Regions from separate parts of the Delftia deserti genome, predicted to be linked through region 2. Evidence: predicted binding sites of a transcription regulator. Region 2 holds the regulator's gene; the other holds the start of a gene.
The links. The regulator FNR, encoded in region 2, switches genes on or off when oxygen is low (the NO sensors DNR and NnrR bind a similar motif). The targets are predictions, from matches to a motif close to TTGATNNNNATCAA.
Positions count from the first base shown of each region.

Region 1: ACFPFG_RS00810 (3-hydroxybenzoate 6-monooxygenase) is a predicted target of FNR. The motif match lies at 2,444-2,457, and genes of this name have one in related genera.

Region 1 covers NZ_JBHSIH010000001.1:168,052-172,492, reverse strand. Annotated here, with positions in the region: gene ACFPFG_RS00820 (fumarylacetoacetate hydrolase family protein) at 1-52, opposite strand, end outside; gene ACFPFG_RS00815 (cupin domain-containing protein) at 91-1,128, opposite strand; gene ACFPFG_RS00810 (3-hydroxybenzoate 6-monooxygenase) at 1,145-2,353, opposite strand; gene ACFPFG_RS00805 (MarR family winged helix-turn-helix transcriptional regulator) at 2,558-3,094, shown strand; gene ACFPFG_RS00800 (LysR family transcriptional regulator) at 3,109-4,011, shown strand; gene ACFPFG_RS00795 (patatin-like phospholipase family protein) at 4,087-4,441, shown strand, end outside.
Region 2 covers NZ_JBHSIH010000001.1:1,375,709-1,380,149, reverse strand. Annotated here, with positions in the region: gene ccoG (cytochrome c oxidase accessory protein CcoG) at 1-1,169, shown strand, start outside; gene ACFPFG_RS06565 (FixH family protein) at 1,227-1,541, shown strand; gene ACFPFG_RS06560 (hypothetical protein) at 1,722-2,009, shown strand; gene fnr (fumarate/nitrate reduction transcriptional regulator Fnr) at 2,091-2,810, opposite strand; gene hemN (oxygen-independent coproporphyrinogen III oxidase) at 2,972-4,354, shown strand; gene ACFPFG_RS06545 (sulfite exporter TauE/SafE family protein) at 4,360-4,441, shown strand, end outside.

The sequences.
Region 1 (4,441 bases), 1.2 Mb from region 2:
CGGGCAGGGATTGGACGGGGGGCGGGGTCCAGAGATATTGGGGGGCGGTCATGGTATTGGCGATGGGGGAGGAAAGAGAAATCGGAGGATTCAAGGCCGGACTTCGTAGAGGCCCAGCTTTCGGTGCAAAGGAGCCTCGTCGGCCAGGAAGAGGAAGGCCGGCTCGCTGGCGCTGGCATTGGCCAGCGTGGCGGGCGCCCAGCCGGGCACGCAGCAGGTGTCCGCCGGTGCCAGGTCGAAATGGCGGTCCACGGCGGCCACGCTGGCGCCGCCCTCGATGACATGGAACACGCAGGCCGGCGAGCGGGCAGGCAACTGCAGCGTCTGCCCCGGGCGCAGCATCAGCGCGTAGAAGCCCAGGATGTTTTCGCAGTCGGCACCGGTCTCGGGGTTGGTATAGGTGAGCTGCACGCAGTCCAGGTCCGGCCGGTCGGCGGCCAGCTCCAGCAGCGCGGCGCGGGCATCCTTCCAGGGGTAGCGCAGCATGGGGTAGGCCTTGGCGCTGCGCGCGAACACCTGCGTGGGCGCCAGGCCACCGCGCGCATACGCCCGGTCGCCACGGCCGGGCAGGGCGGGCTGGCGCGGGCCGTCCACGTGATAGGTGACTTCCAGGTAGTAGGCCAGGGGCAGGTCCAGCACATCGAGCCAGACCACGGCCTCGTCCCCGTCGTGGCCATGCTCATGCCACAGCCCCGTGGGCGTGAGGATGAGGTCGCCGCGCTCCATGGGGCATTTCTCGCCATCGACCAGGCTCCATGCGCCCTGGCCTTCCACCACCATGCGCACGGCATTGGGCGTGTGGCGGTGCGAGGGCGCCCACTCGCCGGGCAGCAGCAGCTGCATGCCCAGGTAGATGGAGGAGCTGGCCTGCATCTTCTCCAGCCCATGGCCGGGATTGGCCAGCACCAGCACGCGGCGCTCGGCTTTTTCGATGGGCGTCAGCTCGCCCGCCTGCATCAGCAGCGGGCGGATGGTCTGGTACGGCCAGGCGATGGGCTGGGTGCGCGGGCGCGGCGTGTGCGGCGGCATCACGTTGCGCAGGCTGGGCCACAGCGGCACCAGGTTGTTGCGCGTGAGTTCGTCTCGGTAGTCCTGGGGCAGGTCTTCCAGGCGGCCAAGTTCTTGCATGGCGGTCTCCTTGTGTTCAGTCTTCGGCGAGGCAGGTTTCGGCCTTCCAGCCGTACAGCCATTCCATGGCGTCGTAGAAACGCTGGGGCGTGCGGCCCTTCCAGAGGTCGTTGCGCACCAGGCGCTCCACGCCGCTGGCGTGGAAGATGCGGCCCATCTCGCGCGCGGACAGCACCACGCGTGCCGTGCGGGCGATGCGCGAGCGCTCGTACAGCCGCAGCGCCTGCGGCCAGTCGTTGCCGCAGCGCTTGAGCGCCTGGCCCAGTGTCACCGCGTCTTCCAGCGCCATGCAGGCGCCCTGGGCGATGTACTGCAGCGTGGGGTGTGCGGCATCGCCCAGCAGCGTGGCGCGGCCGAAGCTCCACTGGCCAATGGGCTCGCGGTCGGCCGTGGCCCAGCGCTTCCAGCTTTTGGGCAGGGCTATGAGCTGGCGGGCGCGCGGGCAGCAGTCGCTGTAGTAGCTTTGCACCTCTTCGCTGCTGCCTTCGCGCACGCCCCATTCCTCCTGCTCGCGGCTGTGGAAGGTGACGACCACGTTGTACTGCTCGCCGCCGCGCAACGGGTAGTGCACCAGGTGGTAGTTGGGGCCGACCCAGATGCTGGCCGCGTTCCAGCGCAGGTCCTCGGGGAAGTCGTTCTTCTCCACCACGGCGCGGTACACCACGTGGCCGGAGACGCGCGCCGCATCGCCCACGTACTGCTGGCGCACCACGGACTTCACGCCATCTGCGCCGATCAGGGCCTGGCCCACATGGACCTGGCCGTGCTGGTCGCGCACGGTGACGGTGTCGCCCTCCTGCTGCACGGCTTCGATGCGCGTGCCCGTCAGCGTCTCGATTTGGCCGTGGGTGCGCGCGCCTTCGAGCAGCGAGGTGTGGATGTCGGCGCGGTGGATCACCGCATACGGGTTGCCGAAGCGGGCGCGAAACGCCTCGCCCGTGGGAATGCGGCCGACCAGCCGCTCATCGAGCGCGTCGTGCATCACCATCTCGTCGGTATAGACGGCGCGGCCACGGGCCAGCTCGCCAATGCCCAGCGCGTCGAAGGCCGCGAATGCGTTGGGCCCCAGCTGTATGCCGGCGCCGATCTCGCCCAGCTGCGGCGCCTGCTCCAGCACCTTGACGGCGAATCCCTGGCGCGCCAGGGCCAGCGCGGCCGCCACGCCGCCAATGCCGCCGCCTGCCACAAGAACGGGCAGCGCCCGGGAAGAAATGCTGGTGCTCATGGATGTCCTGTGCTTCGTGGTGCGTGTCGCCCGCCAGCGGGTCAGCTGCGTCGCGAGTAATTAAACAGTATGCTGACGATAAGTGTAGTGTTGATTTGCATCAGGCCAGCTTGGGGTTTCCCTGGATGCAGGCAAAACGACGGCGGACAGCGTGTCTGGGTGAATCACCTGTCTGCCAGCCAACGCCAACGGAGGGGGCGGTTCATGCGAACATCTGCGCTTGCCCGCAGGGACACGGAAAAGAGCGCAATGGCCATGGACTACCAACCCGCAGAACTAGAAAACTACCCCGGCTACCACATCCGCCGCCTGCAGCAGATCGCGGTAGCCGTCTTCATGGAGGAGACCCAGGAATTCGGCGTGACCCCCGTGCAGTACGCGGCGCTGTCGGCCGTGCTGCGCCAGCCCGGCGTGGACCAGCGCACGCTGGCGCGGATGATCGGTTTCGACACCTCCACCATCGGCAGCGTCATCGACCGGCTGGAGGCGCGCGGCCTCATGGTGCGCAACAGCAGCCCGGCCGACCGGCGCGTGCGCCTGCTGTCGGTCACTGCAGAAGGTGCTGCGCTGCTGGCCGCTGCCGAGCCCTCGGTGCTGCGGGCCCAGCAGCGCATGCTGGAGCCGCTGCCCCGGGACCAGCGAGGCCTGTTCATGGACATGATGGCCGTCCTGGTGCGGCAAAACGACGATCTGGCGCGTGCGCCCAGCACCCTGGCAGCGCGCCGCGCCGCAGCCGACTGAGGCGGCCTCGACCCATGGACTGGGACCACCTGAGATTCTTTGGCGAGCTGGCGCGCAGCGGCAGCATGGCCGCCGCCGCGCGGCAACTGGGCGTGGAGCACACCACGGTGTCGCGCCGCATCCAGGCCCTGGAAAAACAGCTGGGGGCCGTGCTCTTCGAGCGCGAGGCCGGCCAATGGCGGCCCACGGAGGCCGGCCGCCAGCTGCTGGGCGTGGCAGATGCCATGCAGCGCGCCGCCGCCGGCCTGGACCGCATGCCGCTGGCTGCGGAATCCACCAGCCAGGGACCGTCGGGCCTGGTGCGCGTGGGCGCCACCGAAGGCTTCGGCACCCAGCTGCTGGCCCCGCAGCTGGCCGCGCTGACCCAGCGCCATCCTCTGCTGAGCATCGACCTGCTGGCCCTGCCGCGCCTGCTGCACCTGTCGCGGCGCGAGGCTGACATCGTCATCTCGCTGGAGCGCCCCACGCGCGGCTCGGCCGTGGTCACCAAGCTTACGGACTACCGGCTCTTCCTCTACGGCCAGCGCGAATACCTTGCGCGCCGCCCGTTGGTGGCGCACACCGAGGACCTGCGCCATCACAGCTTCATCCACTATGTGGACGACCTGCTGTTCACGCGCGAGCTGCAGCTGCTGTCCACCCTGTTCCAGCCCGAGCGCTTTGCCTTTCGCAGCACCAGCATCACCGCGCAGTACGAGGCCGTGCGCGCCGGCGCCGGCCTGGCCGTGCTGCCCGCCTTCATCGCCGACCGCGACCCCGTGCTCAGCCGCGTGCTGCCCGCCGAGGCCTGCTTCACCCGCACCTTCTGGATGAGCATGCCCTCGGATGCCCGGCAGGTTCAGCGCATCGAGGCGGTCTGGGGGTTTTTGCGGGAGGCTGTGCAGGGGATGGGCGGCTTGCTGAAGCCCAGAGCCTGAGGGCCTGCGGCGGTCAGGCCCCTGCCGCTATACTGCCCGCCCCGAATCTCGTCATCCGACAGCAGGATCCCTGGCATGCGCCTGAAAGCCCTTTTGCGTCCACTGGTGTACCTGAGCCTGGCGGGGGGGCTGGCCGCTTGCGGCAGCAACCCGCCCAGCCCCTCGGCGGCCACGCCCGAGTCCACGCCCACCGCGCCGGGCACGCCCGTGGCGCCCATCAGGATCGGCCTGGCCCTGGGCGGCGGGGCCGTGAAGGGCTTTGCCCATATCGGCGTCATCAAGATGCTGGAAGCCAATGGCCTTGCGCCTGCGGTGGTGTCCGGCACCAGCGCGGGCAGCGTGGTGGGGGCGCTGTATGCGAGCGGCATGAACGCCTTCGAGCTGCAGGAAAAGGCCGTGGCGCTGGATGAAACCAGGATCCGCGACCTGC
Region 2 (4,441 bases):
AGGATTTCATCTACCTGGCGGGCCTGCTGATCATCTCGGCGCTGGCGCTGTTCCTGTTCACGGCCGTGGCCGGGCGCCTGTGGTGCGGCTTTTCCTGCCCGCAGACGGTCTACACCGAAATCTTCATGTGGGTGGAGCGCAAGGTCGAAGGCGACCGCAGCGCGCGCATGCGCCTGGACAAGAACGGCTGGACCTTCGAGAAGCTCTGGAAGAAGTCGCTCAAGCAGTTCCTGTGGATTGCCATTGCCCTGTGGACCGGCTTCACCTTCGTGGGCTACTTCGTGCCCATCCGCGAGCTGGGCGGCGAGCTGCTGGCGCTGCAGGGCAGCTGGCAAATGTTCTGGGTGCTGTTCTACGGCTTTGCCACCTACGGCAACGCGGGCTACATGCGCGAGCAGGTCTGCAAATACATGTGCCCCTATGCGCGCTTTCAGAGCGCCATGTTCGACCGGGACACCATGATCGTCAGCTACGACACGGGCCGGGGCGAGCCACGTGCGCCACGCACCAAGAAGGTGGACTACAAGGCCCAGGGCCTGGGCGACTGCATCGACTGCAAGATGTGCGTGCAGGTCTGCCCCGTGGGCATCGACATCCGCAACGGACTGCAGTACGAATGCATCGGCTGCGGCCTGTGCATAGACGCCTGCAATTCCATCATGGACAAGATGGAGTACCCGCGCGGCCTGATCCGCCTGACAACGCAGAACGCCATGGCCGGCCTGTGGCGCCGCGCCCAGGTGCTGCGCCGCATCTTCCGTCCGCGCGTGCTGATCTACTCGGCCGTGCTGGTCGGCCTGAGCGTGGCCATGATCGTGAGCCTGGCGCTGCGCCAGTCGGTCAAGGTGGACGTGATCCGCGACCGTGCCTCGCTGTCGCGCATCGTGGCGGGCGGCAAGCTGGAGAATGTCTACCGGCTGCAGATCATGAATGCCACCGAACAGGCCCAGCGCTACCGCATCAGCGCCCATGGCCTGGACGGGCTGGAGCTGGCGTCCGAGCAGGAAGTCGAGGTCGGCCCGGCCGAGACGCGCGGCATTGCAGCGCGCCTGCAGATTCCCTACGGTTCTGCCGAGCCGGGCTCGCACACCGTATTCTTCGATATCGATGCCCTGCAAGCGGGTGCGGGCCGCACGTCCGAAAAGGCCGTGTTCCTCGTTCCCCGGTGATGTTCCTGGCAGGCGCGGCACGGTCCGCGCCTGCCGCCTGAAAGAAAGAGGTTTCCCATGTCTTCCAGTCCCGCAGTTCCCGCACCCGCCCAGGCCGCTTCGCATCCCGACGCCGGCAAGCCCTGGTGGAAGTTCGGCCATGTCTGGCTGGTGGTGGCAGGCCCGGCCGCCGTGGTGGTGGCCGCCGTGATCACGGCCATCATCGCCATCAATGGCGCCGATCCCGTGATCGACCCCGACTACTACCGCAACGGCATCACGATCAACGAGCGTGCCGATGGCGTGCGCGAAGTGCCCAAGAGCATGGCGCCCGCCGTCACCGGTCGCAACCATGCGGCCACGCCAGCGCACGACCATCCCACGGACCGCTGACCGCGCCAAGCCCCCTCACGAGGCCGCAGTCGCGGCCTTTTTGCATGGCGGATCGCATCTCCGGCATGTGCGACGGGTGAGGGTTTCCTACAGGCGCGCAGGGCGCTTCGGGGCTTGGCGCCAGGCGTTGGCGCGGCGCACAATGAAGGCGACCCCCTCTACAGCACAAGGAGATCGCTGATGTTGGCCCAACGCTGGATGTGGATTGCCTGGCCTGCCTTTCTGGCCGCCGCCGTGATGGAGATGCTGGTTTTTGCCTTTGTTGATCCGCTGCAGCTGCATTGGCTCGGCGATCTGGGCTGGTCGCGCCAGGGCATCTACACGCTGGCCTTCTTCGCCTTCTGGGGCGTGACCATGCTCTCCAGCCTGATGACCACCATGCTGGGCCGCTCGGCCCGCGATCTCAATGACGGCGTGGTCTCCGAGCCCGAACCGGACCTGGCCATGCAGGGGCTGGGGCGGGACTGAGAGAACGCCGGCCGCAATGAACAAGGCCCGCTGTCGCGGGCCTTGTTCATTGGCGGATGAATGCCTGCAGCCCCTGCAGCCTTACTGGCACTGCTGGCTATTGACGATGCGCTTGAGCGCCTCCGTGTCCAGGATGCGCAGATGGCGCTGGCGCACCTCGATGATGTTGTCGTCCGCGAACTTGGAGAACGTGCGGCTCACCGTCTCCAGCTTCAGGCCCAGGTAGCTGCCGATTTCCTCGCGCGTCATGCGCAGCACCAGTTCGGACTTGGAAAAGCCCCGCGCATGCAGGCGCTGCACCAGGTTGAGCACGAAGGCGGCCAGGCGCTCTTCGGCGCGCATGCTGCCCAGCAGCAGCATCACGCCGTGCTCGCGCACGATCTCGCGGCTCATGACCTTGTGCACATGGTTTTGCAGGGCCGTGACCTCGCGCGACAGGTCTTCCAGCTTGTCGAAGGGCATGACGCAGACTTCGGCGTCTTCCAGCGCGACGGCATCGCAGGTGTGGTGGTCGTTGACGATGCCGTCCAGGCCGATGATCTCGCCGGCCATCTGAAAGCCCGTGACCTGGTCGCGTCCGTCCTCGGTGGCCACGCAGGTCTTGAAGAAGCCGGTGCGGATGGCGTACAGCGAGGTGAAGGCCTCGCCGTTGCGAAACAGCAGGCCTCCGCGCTTGACCTTGCGGCGCGTGGCCACGATGTCGTCGATGCGCTGCATCTGCTCGGCATCCAGGCCCATGGGCATGCACAGTTCGCGCAGGTTGCAGTTGGAGCAGGAGGCTTTGATGGTCTGAAGGTTCATGGAGTGATAAACATCAGCGGCACACAGCGTGCCGGCGGTGACCTCGTGGATTGCGATGAGTTGGATCAAATTGTCGCAGCAGTGCCTCAAACAACTCTTGATATGAGTCAAGGACATGACCGATGTGCTGCGGCACAGTCAAGGTATTAGAGGAAAAACCCATGACCGCTGTCACCCCAGAGCTGCTGCGTCGCTTTGACGTACCGGGGCCCCGATACACCTCGTTCCCTACCGCCGACCGCTTTGTCGAGGCCTTTGGTGCAGAGGACTATATCCTGGCGCTGCAACAACGCAAATCGAGTACCGCAGCGCGTGCCATGCCTTTGTCGCTGTATGTGCACGTGCCCTTTTGCGAGTCGCTGTGCTACTACTGCGCCTGCAACAAGATCGTGACGCGCCACCACGATCGCGCCGCCGTCTACCTGGACTACCTGGCGCGCGAGATGGCCTTGCACACGGCCCATTGCGGCAAGGGCCAGACCGTCAGCCAGCTGCACCTGGGCGGCGGCACGCCCACCTTCTTCTCCGACGACGAGCTGCGTACGCTGATGGGCCTGTTGCGCGAGCATTTCAAGCTGGAGCCGGGCGGCGAATACTCCATCGAGGTCGATCCGCGCACCGTCAGCGTCGAGCGCCTGGCCGTGCTCAAGGAGCTGGGCTTCAACCGCCTGAGCTTCGGCGTGCAGGACTTTGACGAGCAGGTGCAGATCGCGGTGCACCGCGTGCAGCCGGCAGAGCAGGTGTTCGAGCTGGTGGCGGCCGCGCGGCAGCTGGGCTTTGCCTCCATCAACGTGGACCTGATCTACGGCCTGCCCAAGCAGACGCCCGAATCCTTCGAGCGCACGCTGGCCCAGGTCAACGCGCTGCGGCCCGACCGCATCGCGCTCTATGCCTATGCCCACCTGCCTGAGCGCTTCAAGCCGCAGCGGCGCATTGCGGCCGAGGATCTGCCGCAGGGGGCCGACAAGCTGGCCATGCTGTCGCGTTCCATCGCCGCGTTCATGGACGGTGGCTATGTCTACGTGGGCATGGACCACTTCGCCCTGCCCGAGGACTCGCTGGCCGTGGCCAAGCGCCAGGGCCGGCTGCACCGCAACTTCCAGGGCTACAGCACCCAGCCCGACTGCGACCTGATCGCGCTGGGCGTCTCGGCCATCGGCAAGGTGGGCGCCAGCTACAGCCAGAACGCCAAGACGCTGGAGGAGTACTACGACGCCATCGACGCCAGCCACCTGCCCGTGGTGCGGGGCCTGGCGCTGTCGCGCGACGACCTGGTGCGCCGCGCCGTCATCATGGCCATCATGTGCCAGGGCGCCGTGCTGTTCGAACCCATGGAGCAGGCCTGGCTGCTGGGCTTTCGCGAGTACTTCGCGCCCGAGATGGCGGCCCTGGAGGACCTGCAGGCCAAGGGCCTGGTGCAGATCAGCGACGAGGGCTTCCAGGTCACTCCCATGGGCTGGTACTTCGTGCGTGGCGTGGCCATGCTGTTTGACCGATATCTGCAGGCGGACAAGAACCGGGCGCGGTTTTCGAGGATCATCTAGGCCCCATGCTGTTGTCGCTGCTCTGGACCGCTTTGATCATGGGGCTCGTCGGCGGGCCCCATTGCCTTGCCATGTGCGCGGCGCCCT